Loktanella sp. M215: one gene and its partner. The main gene of each other region encodes a partner of the protein of the gene in region 2 in a complex. Links are inferred from orthologs where the notes say so. Each region holds a gene or a part of one and is shown on either strand. Other genes may lie near its edges.

Evidence for each region.
Region 1: the proteins of clpS (region 2) and clpA are in contact, whole or in part, in a solved structure (PDB 1LZW), measured with the Escherichia coli proteins. The link is inferred for Loktanella sp. M215 from one-to-one orthologs.

Annotation. Positions count from the first base shown.
Region 1 is NZ_WMEA01000001.1:1,800,220-1,812,122, reverse strand. The notes cover bases 1,249-4,291. They hold clpA (ATP-dependent Clp protease ATP-binding subunit ClpA), read left to right. Parts: upstream 1,249-1,632; coding sequence 1,633-3,951; downstream 3,952-4,291. Other genes in these bases: GLR48_RS08850 (M23 family metallopeptidase), read left to right, coding at 4,014-4,291; gloB (hydroxyacylglutathione hydrolase), read left to right, coding at 1,249-1,439. Also shown: GLR48_RS08865 (class I SAM-dependent methyltransferase), read right to left, coding at 1-616; more of gloB, read left to right, coding at 678-1,248; more of GLR48_RS08850, read left to right, coding at 4,292-4,913; GLR48_RS08845 (peptidoglycan -binding protein), read right to left, coding at 4,910-7,000; GLR48_RS08840 (biopolymer transporter ExbB), read right to left, coding at 7,004-8,176; GLR48_RS08835 (gamma-glutamylcyclotransferase), read right to left, coding at 8,241-8,762; GLR48_RS08830 (DUF2125 domain-containing protein), read left to right, coding at 8,781-9,797; gshB (glutathione synthase), read right to left, coding at 9,794-10,738; GLR48_RS08820 (YraN family protein), read right to left, coding at 10,808-11,176; rsmI (16S rRNA (cytidine(1402)-2'-O)-methyltransferase), read right to left, coding at 11,179-11,903. UniProt on the Escherichia coli protein: ATP-dependent specificity component of the ClpAP protease. It directs the protease to specific substrates. It has unfoldase activity. The primary function of the ClpA-ClpP complex appears to be the degradation of unfolded or abnormal proteins.
Region 2 is NZ_WMEA01000001.1:3,984,366-3,996,045, forward strand. What follows is about bases 3,041-5,860. They hold clpS (ATP-dependent Clp protease adapter ClpS), read right to left. Parts: upstream 4,713-5,860; coding sequence 4,368-4,712; downstream 3,041-4,367. Other genes in these bases: GLR48_RS19580 (SDR family NAD(P)-dependent oxidoreductase), read right to left, coding at 3,041-3,352; GLR48_RS19585 (class I SAM-dependent methyltransferase), read right to left, coding at 3,366-4,343; GLR48_RS19595 (D-alanyl-D-alanine carboxypeptidase family protein), read left to right, coding at 5,161-5,860. In the rest of the region: GLR48_RS19565 (PhoX family protein), read right to left, coding at 1-925; hemF (oxygen-dependent coproporphyrinogen oxidase), read right to left, coding at 1,164-2,054; GLR48_RS19575 (hypothetical protein), read left to right, coding at 2,154-2,543; more of GLR48_RS19580, read right to left, coding at 2,549-3,040; more of GLR48_RS19595, read left to right, coding at 5,861-6,456; GLR48_RS19600 (AEC family transporter), read left to right, coding at 6,604-7,512; GLR48_RS19605 (ABC transporter ATP-binding protein), read right to left, coding at 7,515-9,110; GLR48_RS19610 (ABC transporter permease), read right to left, coding at 9,107-10,240; GLR48_RS19615 (microcin C ABC transporter permease YejB), read right to left, coding at 10,278-11,354; GLR48_RS19620 (extracellular solute-binding protein), read right to left, coding at 11,359-11,680. UniProt on the Escherichia coli protein: Involved in the modulation of the specificity of the ClpAP-mediated ATP-dependent protein degradation.

The DNA of each region.
Region 1 (11,903 bases), 2.2 Mb from region 2 along the record:
CCGCCAGCATCGGGATATTGTGGCCCGCCCGTTCCAGCACGCCCGCCATGCGCCGCCAGACCGGATTGTGCGAAGGCGGCTGATACAGCGTCGCGCGGACAGTGCCGATGTCGAAATCATGCGCCCGCAACTGGCTTTCCAGCTGGCTGGGCGAATAGGGCCGGCCAAAGCCGAAAGGCGTGCGATCCGATCGCGACCACAACCCGGCGCGGTTCGGCACGATGAAGATCGCCCGCCCTCCCGGCCCCAGCACGCGGTGACATTCGCTCAGCACGCCCGTGGGATGATCCGTCGTCTCCAGTCCGTGCAGGACGACCAGCTTGTCCACGAACCCCGTCGGCAGTGGCCAGAGCGTGTCTTCGCACAGCACCGACACATTGGCCTGCCCCGCGGGCCAGGGCATAACGCCCTGCGGTCCCGGCATCAGACCGATGACCCGGCGCGCGTCGCCTAGATAGGGCCGCAGCAGCGGCACCGCAAAACCGAAGCCTGCGACCGTCTGGCCCTTTGCCTCGGGCCACATTCGCACCAGTTCATCGCGTATGACCTTCTGCGCCGCCCGGCCCAAAGCGCTGCGGTAGTAGAAATTACGCAGATGAAGAACGTCCAGATGCATTGCGGTGAACAAGGTCCCATAGTCGGTCCGGTTTACCCTAGCAAAGAAAAGCGAAGTTGCCATGCCCGTTGAACTGATCACCATTCCCTGCCTGACCGACAATTATGCCTTTGTGATCCATGACGCCGCGACAGGACAAACCGCCCTTGTCGACGTGCCCGAAGCAGCGCCCATTCAGGCCGCACTCGATCAGCGGGGCTGGACCCTGTCGGACATCCTGCTGACGCACCATCACGACGACCACGTGCAAGGGCTGGAAGCGCTGCGCGGCAATGCCCGCGTCATCGGTGCGCGTGCAGATGCCCACCGCCTGCCCCGCCTCGACACAGAGGTCGCTGACGGCGACACGCTGACCGTCTGCGGGCGGGACGTCCATGTCATGGATGTCTCGGGTCACACCATCGGTCACGTCGCCTTTCACATGGTGGACGAAAAACTGCTGTTCACCGCCGACAGTCTGATGGCGATGGGATGCGGGCGCCTTTTCGAAGGCACCCCCGCGCAGATGTGGGACAGCATGCAAAAGCTGCGCGCCCTGCCCCGCGACACCACCGTCTGTTCCGGCCACGAATACACCACGACGAACGCGCGCTTCGCCCTGTCTCTTGAACCCGACAACAAAGCGATTATCTCTCGTACCGAGGCCACGAAGACGGCGCGTGAAAACGGCCGCGCCACCGTCCCGTCGCTTTTGTCGCTGGAATGCGAAACCAATCCGTTCCTGCGTGCCGACGATCCGGTTCTGGCGAAGGCCATCGATATGGCCGATGCACAACCTGCCGAAATTTTCACCGAAATCCGGGCCCGCAGGGACCGGTTCTGACACCCTCTAGGCCGGTCAATGTCGAAATGACCCGCCCAACCGCCGCGTTCACGACACGTCAGTCTTTTTGTGAACACGCTGGACAAGAAAAAACTTGAAGGTTGGGCCGAAAAGCCAAACCTTGGAAGATAAGGCCACGGTCCGATCAGGGTGACCCGCCCACCGGACCCCCGAACAGCAAGGAGCACCCGAAGTGCCATCTTTTTCCACGACGCTCGAGCAGTCCATTCACGGCGCGCTGGCCCTGGCCAACGCCCGCCGCCACGAACTTGCCACGCTGGAACATCTGCTTCTGGCCCTGATCGACGAACCCGATGCGGCACGCGTGATGCGGGCCTGCTCGGTCGATCTGGATGAATTGCGCAAGGACCTTGAAGAATTCATTTCCGACGATCTGTCGACGCTTGAAACCGACGTCGACGGGTCAGAAGCCGTGCCGACCGCCGCCTTCCAGCGCGTGATCCAGCGCGCGGCGATCCACGTCCAGTCGTCGGGCCGGACCGAAGTGACCGGTGCCAACGTGCTGGTCGCCATCTTTGCGGAACGTGAAAGCAACGCGGCCTATTTCCTGCAGGAACAGGACATGACCCGCTACGACGCAGTCAATTTCATCGCGCATGGCGTGGCGAAGGATCCGGCATTCGGCGAAAGCCGTCCGGTCACGGGCTCGCCTCAACCAGACGAGGACGAAAGCGTGACCGACGGGGACAAGAAGGAATCCGCACTGGCGAAATACTGCGTGGACCTGAACGAAAAGGCGGGCAAGGGCGACCTTGATCCCCTGATCGGGCGCGCCCACGAGGTGGAGCGTTGCATTCAGGTGCTCTGCCGCCGCCGCAAGAACAACCCGCTGCTGGTGGGTGATCCGGGCGTCGGCAAGACTGCCATCGCCGAAGGTCTGGCCTACAAGATTGTCAGCAAGGAAGTTCCCGAGGTTCTGGCCCATGCCACGATCTACAGCCTCGACATGGGCGCGCTTCTGGCCGGCACCCGCTACCGCGGTGACTTCGAGGAGCGACTGAAGGCCGTCATGACCGAGATGGAGAATCACAAGGACGCCGTCCTCTTCATCGACGAGATCCACACGATCATCGGCGCCGGGGCAACCTCCGGCGGGGCAATGGACGCGTCCAACCTGCTGAAGCCTGCGTTGCAGGGCGGCAAGCTGCGCTGTATGGGATCGACCACCTACAAAGAGTTCCGCCAGCATTTTGAAAAGGACCGCGCGCTGTCGCGCCGGTTCCAGAAGATCGACGTGAACGAGCCGTCGGTCGAGGATGCGGTCAAGATCCTGAAAGGCCTCAAGCCCTATTTCGAAGAGCACCACGGCGTCAAATACACCGCCGAGGCGATCCGCACGGCTGTCGAATTATCGGCACGCTACATCAACGACCGCAAGCTGCCGGACAAGGCCATCGACGTCATTGACGAGGCCGGTGCGTCTCAGCAGCTGATCGCTGAATCCAAGCGTCGCAAGACCATCGGCGTGAAGGAGATCGAAAGCGTCGTCGCCAAGATCGCCCGCATCCCACCGAAGAACGTCAGCAAGGACGACGCAGAGGTGTTGAAGGATCTCGAAGGGTCGCTGAAGCGCGTGGTCTTCGGTCAAGACAAGGCGATCGAGGCGCTGTCGTCGGCGATCAAGCTGGCCCGTGCCGGCCTGCGCGAGCCGGAAAAGCCCATCGGCAACTACCTGTTCGCGGGTCCGACCGGCGTGGGCAAGACCGAGGTGGCCAAGCAACTGGCAGATACGCTGGGTGTGGAACTGATCCGGTTCGATATGTCCGAGTACATGGAGAAGCACGCGGTTTCGCGTCTGATCGGTGCGCCTCCGGGCTATGTCGGCTTCGATCAGGGCGGCATGCTGACCGACGGTGTCGACCAGAACCCGCACTGCGTGCTGCTGCTGGACGAGATGGAAAAAGCGCACCCGGATGTCTACAACATCCTGCTGCAGGTGATGGACCACGGGAAACTGACCGACCACAACGGCCGGACTACAGACTTCCGCAACGTGATCCTGATCATGACCTCCAACGCGGGCGCGTCCGAGATGGGCAAGAACGCGATGGGCTTCGGTCGTGAAACGCGCGAAGGCGAGGATACGGCAGCAATCGAGCGGATCTTCACGCCCGAATTCCGTAACCGTCTGGACGCGATCATCAGCTTTGGCGCGCTGCCGAAAGAGGTCATCATGAAGGTGGTCGAAAAGTTCGTGCTGCAACTTGAAGCACAGCTGATCGACCGCAACGTGCACATCGAACTGACGCCGGCTGCCGCCACGTGGCTGGCCGACAAGGGCTACGATGCCAAGATGGGCGCCCGCCCGCTGGGCCGCGTGATCCAGGAGCACATCAAGAAGCCGCTGGCCGAAGAACTGCTCTTCGGCAAGCTGGTCAAGGGTGGTCTCGTCAAGGTCGGCGTGAAGGACAAGCAACTTCACCTGACGTTCGAGGCGCCCGAACAGGCCAAGATCACCGGCAAGAAGCCCCCCTTGCTGACCGCCGAGTGATCCGCACTGCCGCGATAACCCTCCTGTCCCTCGCAGCCACATCGGCTGCGGGGGATATTCTTTTGGCCCCCCCGATTGCCTGCGACCTGACGCAGACCTGCTACATCCAGCAGGGTGTGGATCACGACCCCGGTCCCGGCGTGCAGGACTTCTCCTGCGGCACGCTCAGCTACGATGGCCACAAGGGCACGGATTTCGCCCTCCCCTCCCTCGCGATGCAGGCCGAAGGCGTCGATGTTCTGGCCTCTGCCCCCGGCACCGTGCGCGGCGTGCGCAACGACATGGCGGATATCCTGCAAGGCACCCCCGGCGCGCCGGATGTCTCGGACCGCGAATGTGGCAATGGGCTGGTCGTCAGCCACGGCGATGGCTGGGAAACGCAGTATTGTCACATGAAACAAGGCTCTGTCGTCGTCCAGCCCGGTCAGACGGTCGCCATGGGACAGGTGCTGGGACAGGTCGGCCTGTCAGGCCAGACCCAGTTTCCCCACGTCCACCTTTCGGTGCGCCACGACGGCGCCGTGATCGATCCCTTCGCCCCTGACACTCTGACGACCTGCGGCACGACACCTGCGCGGGCCCTCTGGAACGACTCCGTCCCCTTCCCCCCCGGCGGCCTCATCGGCGCGGGGTTCAGCGACGCGGTGCCCGCATTTGACGCCATCAAGGACGGCACCGCAGGACGCGACACCTTGCCAAAGGCGGCGCCCGGCCTCGTCCTCTGGGGCTTTGCCTACGGCGCGCGGTCCGGCGACACGCTGACCCTGACGATCCGCGGCCCAAAGGGAGAGGTCTTCGCCGATACACAGACGCTCGATCGCACCCAGGCGCAACTCTTCCGCGCCGGTGGCCGGCGCACACCGTCCGGCGGCTGGCCGGCCGGCGACTACACAGGAACAGTCGAACTGCGCCGGGACGGCACGACGCTGGACGTTCAGACCACGCAAGTCGTTCTGAACTAGCGCTCCGTCAGCTTCAGCTCGATCCGCCGGTTCTGGGCGCGCGCCTCTGCCGTGTCGGCCGGGTTCAGCGGCTGGAACTCGGCAAAGCCGTTGGCCGACATCCGGTTCGGCGCAATCCCAAGCGTTTCCATATACCTGACCACGGACAGCGCACGCGCCTGCGACAGCTCCCAGTTGTCAGCGAACCGTCCGTTGCCGGACAGCGGCGTCGTGTCCGTGTGACCGTCCACGCGAATGATCCAGTCGATGTCGGGCGGGATCCGGTCCGCGATCTGCCGCAGGATCGTCGCAACCTTCGCGATCTCTGCGCGGCCCCGCACCGAAAGAGTCGCATCACCCGGACCAAACAGGACCTCTGACGAAAAGACGAAGCGGTCCCCCGCAATCTGCACGCCGTCCAGCCCTTCGACCACGCCGCGCAACTCGCCAAAGAAATCCGACCGGAACCGTTCGAGGTTCTGCGTCTCGGCCTGCAACCGGGCCGTCTCGGCCTCCAGCCGCTGCCGCTCCGCCTCTTCCAGCGCACGGCGGCGGCGTTCCTCGGCGGCGACGCGGGCCAGGGCGGTGTTCAGTTGCGATCCCAACTGCTCGATCTGCACCTGCGCATCAGAGCCATCCTCCTTGGCCACGTTCAACAATGATTGCAGGGTCCCCACTTGCTGCCGCAAGGCCGCGACCTGTTCGTTCAGCAGCGCGGTCTGCCGCTGCGCCTCGGCGCTCTGCTTCTGCTCGGCGCTCAACGCGGTGTTTGCGGTCGCCAGCAATGCCGCCTGCCGGTCTGCCGCCGATTGTGCCTCGGTGCCGGCTGACAGCGCCGCCGCCAGACGCGCCTGCAGATCCGCCCGGTCCTGCGCCGTTTCCGATGTCGTCGTCGACAGGCTCGCGACCTGCGCCCGCAAGGCATCACGCGCCAGCAAGGCCTCGGCCAGACGATCCTCAAGCGCAGCGCTGCGGGCGGTCGCATCCGCGGCTTTGGCCTTGGCCGCCTCTTGCGCCAGCACCATCGCTGCCAGACGCGACTGCAGGTCCGAATCGGCCAAAGCGTCTTGCCTGCGCGCCGCAGCCAAGGCGGCCTGCGCATCGGACAAGGCCGTCTCGGTCTCGCGCCCCGCTGCGACCGCGGCGGCAAGACGGGTCGTCAGATCGTCGGTTCGTGCCGCAGCGTCGTCCAGCCGTGCCCGCGCATCGGCCAGTTCCGCCGCGGTCTTGTCCTGCAATGAAAGGGCCGCCGCCAGCCGCGCATCCAGATCGGACCCCTGGCTTAGTGCGCCCGACAGATCGGTCTCGGCCTGCTGCTGCGCCAATAAGGCCGCCGACAGGTTCATCTGCAGATCGTCCCGCGCCGCCTGCGCCGCCGCAAGCAGGGTCAGCGTCTCCTCGGCTTTGCGCCGCTGCTCTTCCAGCGACAGGGTCATCGCCGTCAGCTCCGCGCCCGAGTCCGCCAGCCGCTTGCGCAAGGCCTCGGCTGCTGCCGCATCCGTCAGCTGCGCCGCTTCCAGATCACTGATCCGCGTCGTCTGGTCGGTGGCTTTGGTCTCCATCTCGGCGACCATCGCCTGCAAGGCATCGCGACGGGCCGCAGCCAACCGGGCCGCCTCGGCCTGCGCATCGACCTCCGTCCGGGCCGACGCCAACGCGAGGTTCAATTGCTCCTGCGCTGTCATCAGGTCTGTGTTTTTCTGTTCCAGCCCCGCCACTTGCGCGGTCAGATCGGTGCGCTGCGCCAGCAGGCCCGCCACCTGCGCCTCGAACCCGGTGATCCGGTTCTGCGCGTCCTGCAGCGCCACCGCCGTCTCGTCCCGCTCGCCGATCAGCGCCGCAATCCGGTTCGCCTGCGCATCATTGTCGGCGGTCAGGGTCGCGTTGCTGTCCTGCGCCAGCCCCAGCGCATCTGTCAGTGACGCCACCTGCCCCGCCAGCGCATCCAGTTCGGACGCCTGCCCGGTGATCGTCTCGCGCAGCACGAACTGAATCACCATGAAGATCGTCAGCACGAACATCAGCACCAGCAGCAAGCCGGTCATCGCATCGACGAAACCCGGCCAGATATTGGCGTTCATCCGTTGGGTGCGACGCGACAGGGCCATGGGTCAGGCGTCCCGCCGGGACTGCTTGATCGCACGGGTCAGACCGGCCAGATCGGTCCGCAGATCGGCCAGAGTCTCCTGACGCCCCGCCGCAATCTCCTCCAGCAGGCGCAGCATCTGCGTGTCGATGGACCGCAGGCGCATCCGGCTTTCGGCGTCCAGACCGTCGACGCCGTCGTCCTGCATCTGTGCGATCAGCCGGTCCTGACCTTCGGCAATCCGGGTCAGCAGCGCCTCGTTCGTGGTGGTGCCGCGCTGGCTGTCTACCAGCCGGTCGATGGTGCGCGCCAGCTGCGACAAATGCGCGTCCGCCTCGCCGCGCGTCTGTTCCGCTTGCGTGAACATGCCGCGCATGGTGTTCAGTTGCTCGCCCATGTGATCGGCAAAGGCCGACAGCATCGCACTGTCCTCGTTCCCGCCTTCGTCGCTGCCCGCAAAGCCCAGACGCGTGATCGTGGACAGCCACTCCTCCAGCTCGCGGTAGAACCGGTTCTGGCCGTGACCAGCAAACAGCTCCAGCAGGCCCACGACCAGCGACCCGGCCAGCCCGAGCAGAGAGGAGGAGAACGCCGTCCCCATGCCGCCCAGCTGGCTTTCCAGGCCCTGTTGCAGGCGACCGAACACATCCGCACCGCTCTCGCCCTCTGCCGGGTTCAGCGACCGGATCGTTTCGACCAAGGCGGGAACCGTCGTGGCAAGGCCGTAGAACGTGCCCAGAAGGCCCAAGAAAATCAGCGTATTGCCCAGATACCGGGTAATCTCGCGGTCCTCGTCGATCCGCTGCGCCACGCTGTCCTGAATCGACGTCGCCGCGGTCGAGGAGATTTGCATCCGCGTGCCCCGCGACCGCAGCAACGTGGCCAGCGGTGCCAGCAGCGACGGCGCGATCGTGATCTGATGACCCGCGCGATTGGCAGCGAACCCTTCGATCCACTCGACGGATTTCATCAACTGCCAGACCTGCGCGAATGTCGATGCGACACCCATCACAAAGACCGCAAGGATCAGCCCATTCAGATAGGGGTTCGACATGAAGATCGCGCGGATCTGTGCGAACCCCAGATACAGCCCCGCCGCCACCAGCGCCAAGGCGATCAGCATGGACGTGATCTGTCGCACCGGCTGCGAAAACTGCGGTGACTGTGGTTTGCTGAGGTCCGTCACGGGCGGCCGCATCCTGTCTTCCTTGTTTTACCGCAGCCTAGTGGCCTAGGACGCCAAACGGAAATGATTAATCGGTCTAGGCCAGACGTTTAACACGGTCCACCAGCCAGCGCATATCCGGATCCACGATGCCCATCTGGTCCAGATGCTCTGCCGTCCGAAAGAGGTATTCCGGGTTCGGTCCCCGCCCGCCATTGCTGCGGGCGATCATCGTGGCCTGCGTCTCCAGATCAAGCTGCACATACTGCTCGTGCGCCGGGTCGATGACATAGGCCACCGCCTCCAGCGGCCCGTCCTCGGTCTGCAAGGTCACCGTCCGCTCCAGATAGGCCGAGGAGATCAGTTCACGCGCGCGCAGCATCTCCAGGACCGCTTCCGCCTCGGCATCGTCGGCGCGAAAGGCCATGCCGGTGCATTGTCCGCCCGGGACGGCATCCAGCGCCAGCACAAGGCCGGGCACTTCAGGCGTCCCGCGATGATGGATCGACAGCATGCAGAAGCTGCGGTGGTAGTCGCGCAGCACCGCCCGCCGCGCCTCTGCCGGCTTGAACCCGGGATTCCACAAGAGCGATCCGTAACCGAAAACCCACAAGCGCATGTGACTGGTCCTTTTTCCATGCCCCCTATAGACGCAGGGGCGACCGATTACGAGGGGGCCGCCATGAAGCTTTTGTTGATCATCGTGCTGAGCGTTGCAGCCATCTACGCTGGCGTCTGGGTGGTCGCGTCGCGCGGGCTGAACCATGGCCTGCAGGCCGGCATCGCTGCGGCCGAGGCGCAGGGCTGGCAGATCGACTCCGGCAGCCTGACCACGGGCGGCTTCCCGTCCCGCTTCGACGTGCATGCGACTGACCTCACCGTGACGGCGCCCGACGGCAATCTGATCTGGCAGGCGCCTTGGCTGGAAACCGCGGCCCTGTCCTACCGCCCGAACAAGGTGATCGCGGTCTTCCCACCGCAGCAGACGCTGCGGGTGGACGGGCAGACCCTTACCCTCGCTTCAGACGGCCTGCGCGCCAGCCTTGCCGTCGCGGCGACGCGTCTTCTGGATTTCAGCACCATGACGGCAGAGGCACAGTCCCTGTCGCTCGCATCAGACCTTGGTTGGTCCGTCACTGGCGGGGCGGCCGTGCTGGGCCTGCGCGCACACGGACCTGCCGCCAACACGTTTGAGGCCTATCTGAAAATGGCTGACGTGCAGCCAAGCCTCGCGTTGCCGTCCGCACCGACCGCGCCGGCACAGGTTACAGCGGACGCGACCTTCACCCTTGATCGTCCGCTCGACCGGCTGGCCCTGCTGCCGGCACGTCCCGGCATCACGGCCCTCACGCTCGACACATTGACGGTGGACTGGGGGGGGCTGGTGCTCTCAGCGAACGGCGACCTCTCCGTCGATCCTGCCGGTATACCAACCGGCACGATCACCGTCGTGGCGACGGGCTGGCGCGACCGGATCGGCCTGCTGGCCGAAGCCGGCCTCGTTCCTGCGGGGATGTTGCAGACGCTGACCAGCATGGCGGGGATGCTGACAGGCGCCGGCGGCGCCCTGACCCTGCCGCTGACCTTCGCAAACGGCAACATGGCGCTGGGGCCAGTCCCGCTGGGACCCGCCCCGCGCATCGCACTGCCCTAGGTGGCGCGGCGGCCTTCGATGGCCAGCCAGATCTTTTCAGCGATATTCGTGCCGTCGAACCGCTCCAACTCCTGAATCCCGGTGGGAGAGGTCAGGTTGATCTCGGTCAGCCAGTCCCCGATCACGTCAATGCCCACGAAGATTTGGCCCTTTTCCCGCAGCAGCGGCCCAATTCGGTCGCAGATTTCGCGGTCACGGTCCGTCAAGGCGACCTTCTCGGGGCGCCCGCCGACGTGCATATTGGACCGGGTTTCGCCTTCCGCAGGCACCCGGTTGATCGCACCCACCGCCTCGCCATCGACAAGGATGATGCGCTTGTCGCCTTTTGACACCGCCGGCAGGAACTTCTGCATGATCAGCGGCTCACGGTTGATACCGGAAAACAGCTCGTGCAGGGACGCGAGGTTGCTGTCCGATTGCCCCAGCTTGAACACGCCAGCACCGCCGTTGCCGTACAAGGGCTTCAGGATCACATCGCCATGGGTGGCCCGGAAATCGCGCAGCGTGTCCAGGTCGCGGGCAATCATCGTAGGCGGAGTCAGATCCTGAAACTGCAGGACCAGCAGCTTTTCGGGATAGTTGCGGACCCAGAACGGATTGTTCACCACAAGCGTCGTCTCGGCCAGCATGTCCAGCAGATGTGTCGTGGTGATGTATCCCATGTCGAACGGCGGATCCTGACGCAGCCAGACCACGTCGAAATCGGCCAGATCGACCTCTGTCGCCTCGCCCAGCGTGAAGTGATTTCCCTTCTCGCGCCGCACCGTCAAAGGCCAGCCCCGCGCCGTGACCCGCCCTTCGCGGAACGCCAGTTTGTCCGGCGTGTAATAGAACAGCCGGTGACCGCGCTTCTGCGCTTCTTCGGCGATGCGAAACGTGCTGTCGGCATCGATGTTGATCGGACCAATAGGGTCCATCTGGATCGCAACGTTAAGGGACATGGGACGCAGACCTTTCAGAGCGGGTGTCGTCCCGATATGGCGCAGCCGTGCAGGCTGTGCAATGCCGTGTCACCAGCCGCCGAAGGCGTTCGCGATCACCTGAACTTGTCCCGTCGCATCCACCGTCGCCACATCGAATCGCATCGGCGTCAGCGATCCGCGCGGTTCCGTCCCCACGAATTCCGACGCGGCAGTGCAGATCCGGTCCATCTGCCGCCGCGTCACCCGCTGAGCTGCCTGTGCATGGGTCCGGCTTTTCTTGACCTCAACGAAGACGACGTCGTTCCCGTCCCGCAAAATCAGATCGATTTCACCGCCACGTCCCCGCCACCGGCGTGCGGCTTCCGTAAAGCCGCGCGCGGCATAAGACCGGGCAACGATATCCTCTGCCGCCAAACCTGCGTAATGGTTTGTCCTTTGGCGCAACCCGTCCTGCATCATCAGTCGTCCTTTCGGTCCAAGCCAAGCGCCGTCTGATAGACCTGACGCCGCGGCAATCCCAGCGCCCCGGCCACCGCCGTCGCCGCATCCTTGATCCGCATCGTCACCATCGCATCGCGCAACGCGGTTTCGACATCGCCATCGGACACGGTCTGCGCCCCCACGCGGCCAATCAACACGACGATCTCGCCCTTGACGGCGCGTCCGTCGAAATCATCGGCCAGCGACTGAAGCGTGCCGCGTGTCACCTCTTCAAACTTCTTGGTCAGCTCCCGGCACACCACCGCTTCCCGATCGCCTCCCAGAACCTCGCACGCCGCATTTAATAAAGCATGAACGCGTTTCGGTGATTCGTAGATCACCAGCGTGAACGGCATATCCCGCAGGTCAGCCAGCTGCGTCGCGCGCTGCGCTGCCGCGGCCGACAGGAACCCCACGAAGGCAAAGCGGTCCGTCGGCAGCCCTCCGACAGCGAGCGCCGTCAGCACGGCGGACGCGCCGGGCGCCGCAGTCACCGGCAGACCCGCGTCCCGGACCGCCAGCGCCAGTTCGAACCCCGGGTCCGCGATCAGCGGGGTGCCGGCCTCTGACACGCAGGCAACCGCCTTACCTGCAGCAACATCGGCCACCAGCCGCGCGATCTGCCCTGCGCCGCTGTGATCGTGGAACGCCACGACCGGACGCTTGCCCAAGGGCACGCCGTGGATCTCCATCAGCTTGCGCG
Region 2 (11,680 bases):
CGTGCCCCAGATCGACCCAGGAAATATCGGCAGCACCCGCACCGTCGTCGCTGGTCTGGGTCCACTTGGCGGCAAACAGCTGCCCCGCCGACAGATCGCCCGCGGTATCCGCGACATAGCGGAACAGGCCGACGTTGGTGCCGTCGTCAGAGATATAGGCGGTCTTCTGATCCGGCATCACATTCGCCAGCTCGACCGCGATCCGGCCCATCGAATAATGCTTGGCAGGCGTCGCCTCGCCCTCGGCCGTCACGGTCACCTCGACCGGGAAACCGTACTGGTAGGGGTTGTAGACACGGCGATAGTCGTCCAGCGACATGGTCGCCGGATCGACACCGAAATAGGCGACCATGGCATAGTTGTAATCGTCGATCTGATCGAGCGAGGTCGCTTCCGCATGGGCCCGCGCATCGGCGGGATATTCCTCTGATCCCAGATGCGTGTTCCAAGGCGTGACCGATCCGGCGCAAGGCACCCAAAGACCGCCGACGGACGAAAAGTCGATCGGCTTGGTGTCGGTGTAGGTCAGTGCGCCGTCCGCATCCTGCGCCACGGTCGACAGATACATCGCGGCAGGGCGAGATTCGAAATGGGTGATCGAATAGATCTTGTCGCCTACAGGCAGGAACGACGTGAAATCCGCATCAGGAGAGCCGTATTCGCTCTCACCCGTGATCGGGTTGCCGTCCTGATCGACCAGCTGGGCAAATGTGCCGGATCCGATGGTGTCGCCCGACCGGGCCAGCACGTGATAGCCGATGGTGGTGTCGGCGCCGTCAAGGGTGACGGTCTCGCTCGACAGGATCGACCGTTTCATCTCATCGGTGGTCGGCACCGGGATCGCCGAAAAGTTCATCTCGGCGGCGGCCAGCACGGGGACGGACACGATGGCGGTGGCGGCAAGCAGCGTTATGCGCAGGGTCATGGTTCAGCCTTTGGCAGGTTAACGATGTGGCAGGCATTAGGCCGCCGCCATGACCGCCGCGTGACAGTGGGGTAACGGTTCCATGACACACCTGCAGCCCCGCAGCGCTCTTTCATCTGACAAGGTAAACGCCCGCCCGAAGCGCCTGCGGCCACCAATGGCCCCGATCCTCGCTTTTTCCTCAAATACTCCCGCCGGAGGCTCCCGCCCCCTCAACCCGCGCGGTTGCCGCCCCGCGTCACACCCACTTCGCCAGCGGCGGCAGGCTCATCAGCACCGCGTTGGCGTCATGCCCTGTGGTCAGGCCGAACTTCGTCCCCCGGTCGTAGACGAGGTTGTATTCCGCATAAAGCCCGCGGTGGATCAGCTGCACATCCTTGTCCGCCTCGGTCCAGGGCGTATCCCGGCGGCGTTCCACCAGCGGCAGGTACGCAGGCAGAAACGCGCGGCCGATATCCTGCGTCAGGCTGAAATCGGCCTCCCAGTCGCCCGTCGCGTGATCGTCCATGAAGATGCCGCCGACACCCCGCGCCCGCCCCCGGTGGGGAATATAGAAATACTCGTCCGCCCAGGCCTTCAGCCGGGGGTAAAGGTCGACCCCGTGCGGATCCAGATGCGCCTGCTGCTGGGCGTGGAAATGCGCGGTATCCGCGTCGTATTCGATGCAAGGGTTCAGGTCGGACCCGCCGCCGAACCACGCGGCGTGCGGCGTCCAGAACATCCGGGTGTTCATGTGAACGGCGGGCGCATGCGGATTCTGCATGTGCGCTACCAAGGAAATACCGGACGCCCAGAACCGCGGATCGCTGTCCATGCCCGGCACGCCGCGGGCGGCCATGGCGCGCTGTGCGGCCTCGCCCAGCACGCCGTGCACGGTCGAGGTGTTGACGCCCACCTTTTCGAACACGCGCCCGCCGCGCATCACGGACATGACGCCGCCACCGGCCTCTGACCCGTCGTCGCTGGTGCGCCGCGTGACACTCCGCTCGAACCGTCCGGCAGGCAGATCAGCCGTGGGGCCGGTGGTCTGCGTGTCCTCCATCCCCTCGAAGGCGGCGAGGATCGTATCGCGCAGGGTTTCGAACCAGGCGCTGGCGCGCGCCTTTTCAGAGTCCATCGTTTCTGTCATGTGGCCCTTGCCCCGCTGTTATTGCATATCATCTTAAAGGGGGCGCATGGGGAATGCCAAGTCCATGCCAGCCCCACCGCCCCACCCGTCCGGAGAATGATGATGCGCCTGCTTTTCGCCCTTGCCCCGCTGGCCGTGCTGACCGCCTGCGCCACCCCGCAGCAGCAGTGCCTCAACAACGTGACCGAGGCGTTGCGCGTGAACACCTATCTGATCGCCCAGACGCAGGGCAACCTCAACCGTGGCTACGCGCTCGAGACGGAACAACGCCTGACGTCCAACACGAACATCTGCTACGCGCGCGACCGCAAGGGCGGCCTGTCGCCCGACTTCTGCGACGAACCGGCTTACCGCACCGTGACCAAGCCCGTCCCGATCAACCTGCGGATCGAGCGCGAGACGCTGGATCAGTTGCTGGCGAAACGCGCCGTGCTGGAACGGCAGTCCGCGACCGCCGTGGCGCAGTGCCGCGCGCAATATCCTGAATGACGCCGTCAGTGCGCCGCGACGGCGGCCGGGTCTAGCAGGGTCCGGCCGCCATCGACGGTGACGATCTGCCCGGTGACGAAACCTGCGGCGTCCGATGCAAGGTATTGCACCGTATCGCAAATTTCGGCCGCATTGGCGATGCGGCCCATCGGGGTCGCATCAAGGATCGCGGCCCGCGCCGTGTCGTTGTCGCGCATCCAGCCCATCAGGCTTGCCGACAGGACCGACCCGACTGACACGCCGTTCATCCGGATCCGGTGCGGCGCCAGCGCCACGGCCATCGACCGCGTCATCTGGTCCAGTGCCGCATTCGCGACGGAAAAGCCCAGCAGGTCCGGGTTGGCCCGGCGGCCCGCGATGGACGACAGGTTCACGATCGACCCGATGCTGCCGTCGCTGTCCGCCTCGGCCTGCTTGATGAACCGTCGCGCGATGGCCTGGCTCAGCCGCAGGGGCATCGACAGGTTCTGCATCAGCATCTCCTCGACCGAGGTATCGTCAGGGTCCAGAGGTGCTGTCGAGGCCACCTGCCGTGCCGCGTTCACCAGAATGTCGACCGTGTCGAAGGCATCGACGGTGGTGGACACCAAGTTGGCAATCGACAGTTTCTGCCGCAGGTCGCCGGTGAACATCCGCACGTGGTCCGCGTCGGCGGACATCTCGGTCATCTCACGCTCCAGCGCGGCCTCGTCCATGTCGGCAAGGACGACATTTGCGCCAGCCCGGACAAAATGCCGCGCCACTGCCAGACCCAGCCCGTTGGCGGCCCCGGTCACGATGGCCGTGCGACCCTTGATGGAAAACGACATGGCAGACCTCTTTTCAGGCTTTCAGCGGGCGGGTCGCGTGGAACAGCTTGTAGGCCCCGTCACCGGGCATCTCGTCGACATTGCGGAAATGGTCGCGCAGGGCCGCCTCGTAGGGCAGATGCCGGTTGGCCACCATCCAAAGCTTGCCATGCGGCGCAAGCATCCGGGCGCTGGCCGCGATAAAGCCCTGCCCCAGCGACGGCGTGCCTTTCGATCCGGTATGGAACGGCGGATTCATCACGATGCCGTCGTATTTCTTGCCCGGTGTCCAGCTCAGCGCATCGGCCCAGTGAAAGGACGCCCGGTCGTCGGTCACGTTCAGGCGGGCGCAGTCCAGCGACAGCGCCTCTGCCTCGATCAGATCCAACGATTTCACTCCGTCCCGCGCGAGGACGGCGTTGGAAAGATACCCCCAGCCCGCGCCAAGGTCGGCCATGCGCGCAGGCAGCTTTGCCGGCAAGGCAGCGGCCAGCAACGCCGACCCCTTATCGATCGCCCCGTCGGAAAAGACGCCGGCGGTGTTGAAATAACCATGCTCGCCCTGTGCGGGCGGCGGCGCGGCCCAGTCGGCCAGCGCATCGATCGCGGGAAACCAGAACAGGCGTCCCTTGGCCTTGGGCAGCGACGGCAGGTCGCCCAGCCGGTCGCGGCAATCCTTGAACAGGCTGTCGATCCCGTCGGTCCGCTGCCCGTCCACCACGACCACCTGCCCCAGCGCGCAGGCCTGCGCGATCATTGACCGCGCCAGCGCCTTGGCGCGGGGCACCACGACGATCATCGTGGGCGCCGCAGCCGCATCCTGCGTGACGGTGTAACCGGCCTGCGCAAAGGCTTCTGCATCCGGGGCAAACCCTTGGGCGATCCGGATGTCACGGTCCGCCAGCGGCGACAGATCATAATCGGCAGCGGGACGCATCACGGTCACCGGACCGTCGGGCAAGGACAGAAGGCCGTCGTCAAGGACGGTGTGCAGGCGGGATGTTGCGGCCATCAGGCGGGAACAGCGCGGGCGGCGCTATTCCTTCTCCATCGTGCATTGCAGGGGGTGCTGGTGCCGCTGGGCATAATCCATGACCTGCGCCACCTTGGTTTCCGCGATCTCGTGGCTGTAGACGCCGACGACGGCGACGCCCTTCTTGTGGACCGTCAGCATGATGTCAAAGGCCTGGGCATGGGTCATGCCAAAGAACCGTTCCAGCACCATGACGACGAATTCCATCGGCGTGAAATCGTCATTCAGGATCAGCACCTTGTAAAGCGGCGGGCGCTTCGTCTTCGGCTTGGTCTTCAGCACGACACCGATGTCGTCCTGACCGTCCTCGTCATCGCTGCTCGCCATGAGCTCGTATCGCGTCCGCATCTAGACTTTGATCCTGCACACATGTCTGTTGAAGCTGTCTATATAGTCGCTTTGGGCTGCATGAAAACCCCCTGTCGCCGCAGGGCGCGGGCAGGATCGTCGCAGGCGCGCGCGCCGCGTCAGACGTCCGCTGACATGACGGGACGCAGCGTCACCCACCGAATCTGGTAGATTGCACCAAGGCCCCCTACAACATCTTGACGCAGTGCATAAAGACCACAGTGAAAGCCTTTGAAAATCAGGGCTTTTCGATCGCATCTTGCCTGTGCTAGCGTGTTTCCAACAAGGCGGTCACCGGGAAAATCCGGGGCTTCGAGGCAGTACCTACAAAGAGGCAAGAGACGTGCAAAATCGTCCCCACACGCGCCATGTGCGCGCCGTTACCCTGTTCCTTCTGCTCGCCCTGACGCCGGTGGTGGCTTTCGCAGCCCCCTATGCCGCCTTCGTCATGGACGCCCGCACCGGCGAGGTGATCTACGCCCAGAACGCCGACACCCGCCTGCACCCCGCCTCGCTGACCAAGATGATGACCCTCTACATCGCCTTTCAGGCCATCCAGCGCGGAGAGATCACGCTGGATACCGACGTCACCGTCAGCCGCAACGCCGCCAGCGAGCCGCCGTCGAAGTTGGGTCTGAAGGTCGGTCAGAAGATCAAACTGCGCTACCTGCTGCGCGCCGCCGCCGTGAAATCCGCCAACGACGCCGCAACCGCCATCGGCGAAGCGATCGGCGGGTCCGAGGAGGCCTTCGCCACCCGGATGAACCGCACCGCCGCCGCGATGGGCATGACCAACACGACCTTCAAGAACGCCAACGGCCTGACGACCGAAGGCCACCTGTCCACCGCCCGCGACATGAGCGTGCTGGGCCGCCACGTGATCTATGACTTCCCCCAGTATTATAACCTCTTCTCGCGCCGCACGGCGGATGCGGGCGTGGCACAAGTGCGTCACACGAACCGGCGCTTCCTTGACAGCTATCCGGGTGCGGACGGCATCAAGACCGGCTTTACCAACGCCGCAGGCTTCAACCTCGTGGCCTCGGCGCAGCGCGGGCAGGAACGCATCATCGCGACCGTCTTCGGCGGCACCTCGACCGCGCAGCGCAACGGCAAGATCAAGGAACTGATGGACATGGGCTTTGCCAAGGCCCCGGCCAACGCCCCCCTGAACCGGCCGGAACCGCCCGCCGCCGCCCCGGCGCCCGCCCCTGCCGCCGCCGCCTTAATGGCATCGAACGCAGGCCCCGCCACCGCCGGCGGCGCTGGCAAGACCGTGCGCGTCACCGGTCGCGTCACCCGCAGCCTGCGCCCCGCACTGCGGCCCACACAGGCCGCACCGTCGGTCGATGTGGCCGTCAATCTGGACGTCGACACGGACATGATCAATTCGATCCTGCAAGAGGCGACTCAAGTCGCCTCTACGGTCCCCGCACCTGCCCCGGCACCTGCCATCGCACAGCCGCAAGCCCCCGAGGTCGTCACCCGCATCTCGACCTCCGGCGGGCGGCACTGGGGCGTGAACGTGGGACGCTACAACTCGCGCTACGAGGCCGAAAAGGTGCTGCTGCGCGTCGCCCTGAACGAGATGAGCACGCTCGACGGTGCCGTCCGGCGCGTGACGCAGAACACCCGCGGGTTCGACGCGAACTTCATGGGCCTCACGCGGGAAGGTGCCGACCTGGCCTGCCGCCGGTTGCAGGCCCGCAATCAATCATGTTTCATGATCGGGTCAGAGGGTTAACCCCCTCACCCGCGACAATCGGATGGTCGATTTGGACGATCGTTTACCATCTGCGATTCCGACGCTGCCGGGCAACCGGTGGCGTCGATTTCGTTTGGGCGGCCCGGCAACCGGGCCCCGCCTGACCCCCATGACAGGTCATATGCCGTGCTTTTTCTGACAATCTGGCCGATCTTCGCGCTGATCTGCGTGGGCTATATCCTGGCCCGGCGCGGCTTTCCCGATGCCGGGTTCTGGCCCGCGGCAGAGCGGATGAACTACTTCATCCTGTTCCCCGCCCTGCTGGTGTCCAGCCTGCAGGACGCGCCGGTCCGCGATCCCGCCCTGTTGCGGCTCGGCGGTGCGGCGGCCGCGACCGTCTGCATCGCAGCACTCGTGCTGAACCTGCTGCGGCGGCGCTGGCCCGCGCCCCCTGCCCGCTTCGGCCCCGCGTTGCAGGGCGTCGTGCGGTTCAACACCTATCTGGGCCTTGCCATCACGGCGAGCCTGACCGGCCCCGACGGTCTGGCGCGGGCGGCGGTCTTTCTGGCCGTGGCCGTGCCCGTCGTGAACGTCCTGTCCATTCTGGCCTTGACCGAGGCCGGGACCGCCCGCGCGCCGCGCACCCTGCTGCGCACCATGATGCGCAATCCGCTGATTCTCGCGTGCCTCACAGGGCTGGCCGTCGCACTGACGGGCTACGGGCTGCCGTTCGGGATCGACCGGTTTCTGGCCTTGCTGGCGCAGGGCAGCCTGCCGCTGGGTCTTTTGTGCGTCGGTGCGGCGCTCCGGCCCGCCGCGATGCGGCTGGACCTTGCGGCGATGACCGGCAACGCCGTCCTGCGGCTGCTGGCGATGCCGCTGCTGGCGGCGGGTGTCGCCGTGGCCTTCGGCCTCGACGGGGTCGAGGCGCAGGTGCTGGTGATCTTCTCGGCCATTCCGACGGCGACGACGGCTTACGTGTTGACGCGGCAGATGAACGGTGACGGCACCTTGATGGCGGGCATCATCACCACGCAGACGCTGGCCGCGGCGGCCACACTGCCGCTGGTCCTGCTGCTACTGGGTCACGCCTAAGGTCAGACTGCCCGCCCCTCGAACGCGGCGGCCATCAGGGCGCGGGTATAGTCGGTCTGCGGCGCATCAAAGATCGCCTGTGCCGTCCCCGCCTCCATCACGTCGCCCTGCCGCATGACGATGACCTTGTGCGACATGGCGCGCACGACCTTCAGGTCATGACTGATAAAGATATAGGCCAGCCCGTGCCGCTGCTGCAGGTCCCGCAGCAGGTCCACGATCTGCACCTGCACCGTCATGTCGAGGGCACTGGTTGGCTCGTCCAGCACGACCAGTCTGGGCCGCAGGATCATTGCCCGCGCAATGGCAATCCGCTGGCGCTGCCCGCCGGAAAATTCGTGCGGATAGCGGTCCATCAGGGCGGGGTTCAGCCCGACCTCCTGCATGATCTCGGCCACCATGTCGCGATTCTTGCGGGCAGGGTCGATGTTGTGGATCGTCAGCCCCTCGGCGATGATCTGTTCCACCGTCATGCGGGGGCTCAGACTTCCGTAGGGGTCCTGAAACACGATCTGCATGTCGGACCGCAGGGGCCGCATCTGGCGCTGGTTCAGGCCCTGGATGTCCTGCCCTTGAAACACGATCCGCCCCTCAGATCCGATCAGCCGCATGATCGCCAGCGCCAGCGTGGTCTTGCCCGACCCCGATTCGCCGACGATGCCCACCGTCTCCCCGGCGCTGACGGACAGCGTGGCGTCGTTCACCGCCTTGATGTGCCCGACGGTGCGTTTCATCAGGCCCCGCTTGATCGGGAACCAGATCTTCAGATTCTCGGTTTCCGCGATGACCGGGGCTGTGTCCGCGACAGGCTCCGGGCTGCCGACCGATTCGGCGGCCAGCAGCATCTGGGTATAGGGATGCTGGGGCTTGGCGAATATCTCGGCGGTCGGCCCGGTCTCGACGATCAGCCCGTCCTTCATGACGCAGACGCGGTCCGCGATCTTGCGCACGATGGTCAGGTCGTGGGTGATGAACAGCATCGACAGGCCCGACGATTGCTTGAGGTCCGCCAGCAGGTCGAGAATTTGCGCCTGAATCGTCACGTCCAGCGCGGTCGTCGGCTCGTCCGCGATCAGCAGATCCGGCCCGTTCGCCAGCGCCATCGCGATCATCACCCGCTGCCGCTGCCCGCCGGACAGCTGGTGCGGATAGGCCTCCAGTCGGTCCTCGGGGTCGCGGATGCCGACTTGCGTCAGCAATGCGATCACGCGGGTCCGGACCGCGTCGCCGCGCAGGCCCTGATGCAATTCGATGCTCTCGCCCAATTGCCGCTGGATCGTGTGCAGCGGGTTCAGCGACGTCATCGGTTCCTGAAAGATAAAACTGATGTCGTTGCCGCGCACCCGCATCAACTCGCGCTCGGACGCGCCGACCATCTGCGTGCCGGCATAGGTGATCGACCCGGTGACGTTCGCCGAATCGCCCAGCAACTGCACCGTGGACAGGGCGGTCACGGATTTGCCGGACCCGCTCTCGCCCACCAGTGCCACGGTCTCTCCCTTCATCACCTGAAACGACACGCCGCGCACGGCCAGCGTCGTGTCGCCGTCCTGCCGGAAAGAGACGTTCAGGTCGCGCACATCGAGGAGGACGGTCAAGAGAAGGTCTTTCTGGGGTCGAATGCGTCGCGGACCCCTTCGAAAATGAACACCAGCAGCGACAGCATGATCGCGAAGGTGAAGAAGGCGGTAAAGCCCAACCACGGCGCCTGCAGGTTCTGTTTCGCCTGCAAGGTCAACTCACCCAAGCTGGGCGCCGACGACGGCAGGCCAAAGCCGAGGAAGTCGAGCGTCGCCAGCGTGGAGATGCCCCCGGTGATCAGGAACGGCAGCATCGTCACCGTGGCAACCATGGCGTTGGGCATGATGTGGCGGAACATGATCGTCCGGTCGCGCACGCCCAGGGCCCGCGCCGCGCGGACATATTCGAAATTCCGCGCCCGCAGGAACTCCGCCCGCACAAGGCCCACCAGCGACGTCCAGCCAAAGAGCACGATCAGGAAGACCAGCAGCCAGAAACTTCGCCCCAGGATCGCAAACATGATGATGATGACGTAAAGCGACGGGATGCCCGACCAGACCTCGATCACGCGCTGAAACGTCAGATCGACCCAGCCGCCGAAATAGCCCTGCACCGCGCCTGCGACGATGCCGATCAACGACGAGGCCACCGTCACGATCAGCGTGAACACGATCGACAGGCGGAAGCCGTAGATCACGCGGGCCACGACGTCGCGCTTGGTGTCGTCGGTGCCCAGCCAGTTATTGGCATCGGGGGCCGACGGCGCCACGCCCGGCACGTCGACGATGGTATTGTAGCTGTAGGGAATCAGCGGCCAGATCGTCCAGCCCTTGCTGAAGTTCGGGTCGTCGATGGTGCCCGCATCAGCGGCCGCAAGCGTCCCCTCGGGGTCGTCGAAACACAGGTCCGCCAGACCACCGGTGCGGATCAGGCACTTGACCTCGACATCCGTGTAACCCGCCTCGGTCTGGAAATCGCCGCCATAGTCGGCCTCGGAATAGAAGCTGAAGATCGGCATCCGCAATTCGCCGCGGTAGTCCACCAGCAGCGGGCGGTCGTTGGCGATGAACTCGGCAAACAGCGACAGGCCGAACAGGATCGCGAAAATCCACAGCGACCAGACCGCCCGGCGGTTACGCTTGAAGTTGCGCAAGCGGCGCTGGTTCAGGGGCGACAGATACGGCGCGCGGCTGCGGGCGGCACCCATCAGGGCCTCTTCATGGGGGTCGATATTGGTCACAGGCCTATCCCCTCGCCTCGAAATCGATGCGCGGATCGATGAACATGTAGGTCAGGTCGGTCAGAATGCCGACGACAAGGCCCATCAGCGAGAAGGCGAACAGCGTGCCGAAGACCACCGGATAATCCCGCGCCACCGCCGCCTCGTAGCCCAGCCGCCCCAGACCGTCGAGGCTGAACAGCGTCTCGATGATCAGCGATCCGCCGAAGAAGACCGAGATGAACAGCGCCGGAAAGCCCGAAATCACGATCAGCATCGCGTTGCGGAACACGTGGCGATACAGGATCGTCGATTCCCCCAGCCCCTTGGCCTTGGCGGTCAGCACATACTGCTTCTTGATCTCGTCCAGAAAGCTGTTCTTGGTCAGCAGGGTCAGCGTGGCGAAACTGGCGATGGTCATCGACAGGACCGGCAGCGCGATGTGCCAGAAATAGTCGCCGATCTTGTCTAGCGTCGACAGCTGGTCGAAGTCGGTCGAGGTCAGGCCCCGCAGCGGGAAGATGCGCCAGTAACTGCCGCCCGCAAACAGCACGATCAGCAGGATCGCGAACAGGAATCCGGGGATCGCGTAGCCCACGATGATCGCGCCGCTGGTCCACGTATCGAACTTCGATCCGTCCCGCACCGCCTTGCGGATGCCCAGCGGGATCGAAATCGCGTAGGCGATCAGCGTCGTCCACAGCCCCAGCGTGATCGAGACCGGCATCTTTTCCATCACCAGATCGAAGACCGAAATCGACCGGAAGTAGCTCTGCCCGAAATCGAAGCGGACGTAGTTCCACATCATGTTCAGGAACCGCTCCAGCGGGGGCTTGTCGAAGCCGAATTCCTTTTCCAACTCCGCGATGAACCCCGGTGGCAGGCCACGCGACCCGATGTAATCGCTGTTGGCGCCCGCCACGAGTTCGCCGCCACCACCGCCCGAAATCCCCTCGAACACGTCACCGCCGCCTTCCATCTGGGCGATGATCTGTTCGATCGGTCCGCCGGGGACGAATTGCGTCAGGGTAAAGTTCACCACCATGATCCCGACAAGTGTCGGAATCACCAGCAGCAGGCGGCGTAGGATATAGGCGCCCATCAGGTCAGCGCAGCGCGCCGGACGCCTTCAGCGCCGCAGCCTTGTCCGCATTGAACCACCAGAAATCCGTCTCGCCCAGTGCATAGGGCGGCAGCTCTGCGGGATGTTCGAACTGGTCGTAATAGGCGACGGTAAAGGTCGGCTTGAACCATTCCGGCACCCAGAAGCCATAGGACCGCAGCACCCGGTCCAGCGCGCGGGTCGCCGTATGCATGGCGTCGGCGCTATCGGCGGCGACGACCGTGTCGATCAGGCTGTCAACCGCCGGATCGGCCAGACCCATCAGGTTGCGCGAACTGTCTTCGGCGGTTTCGGACCCGAACCAC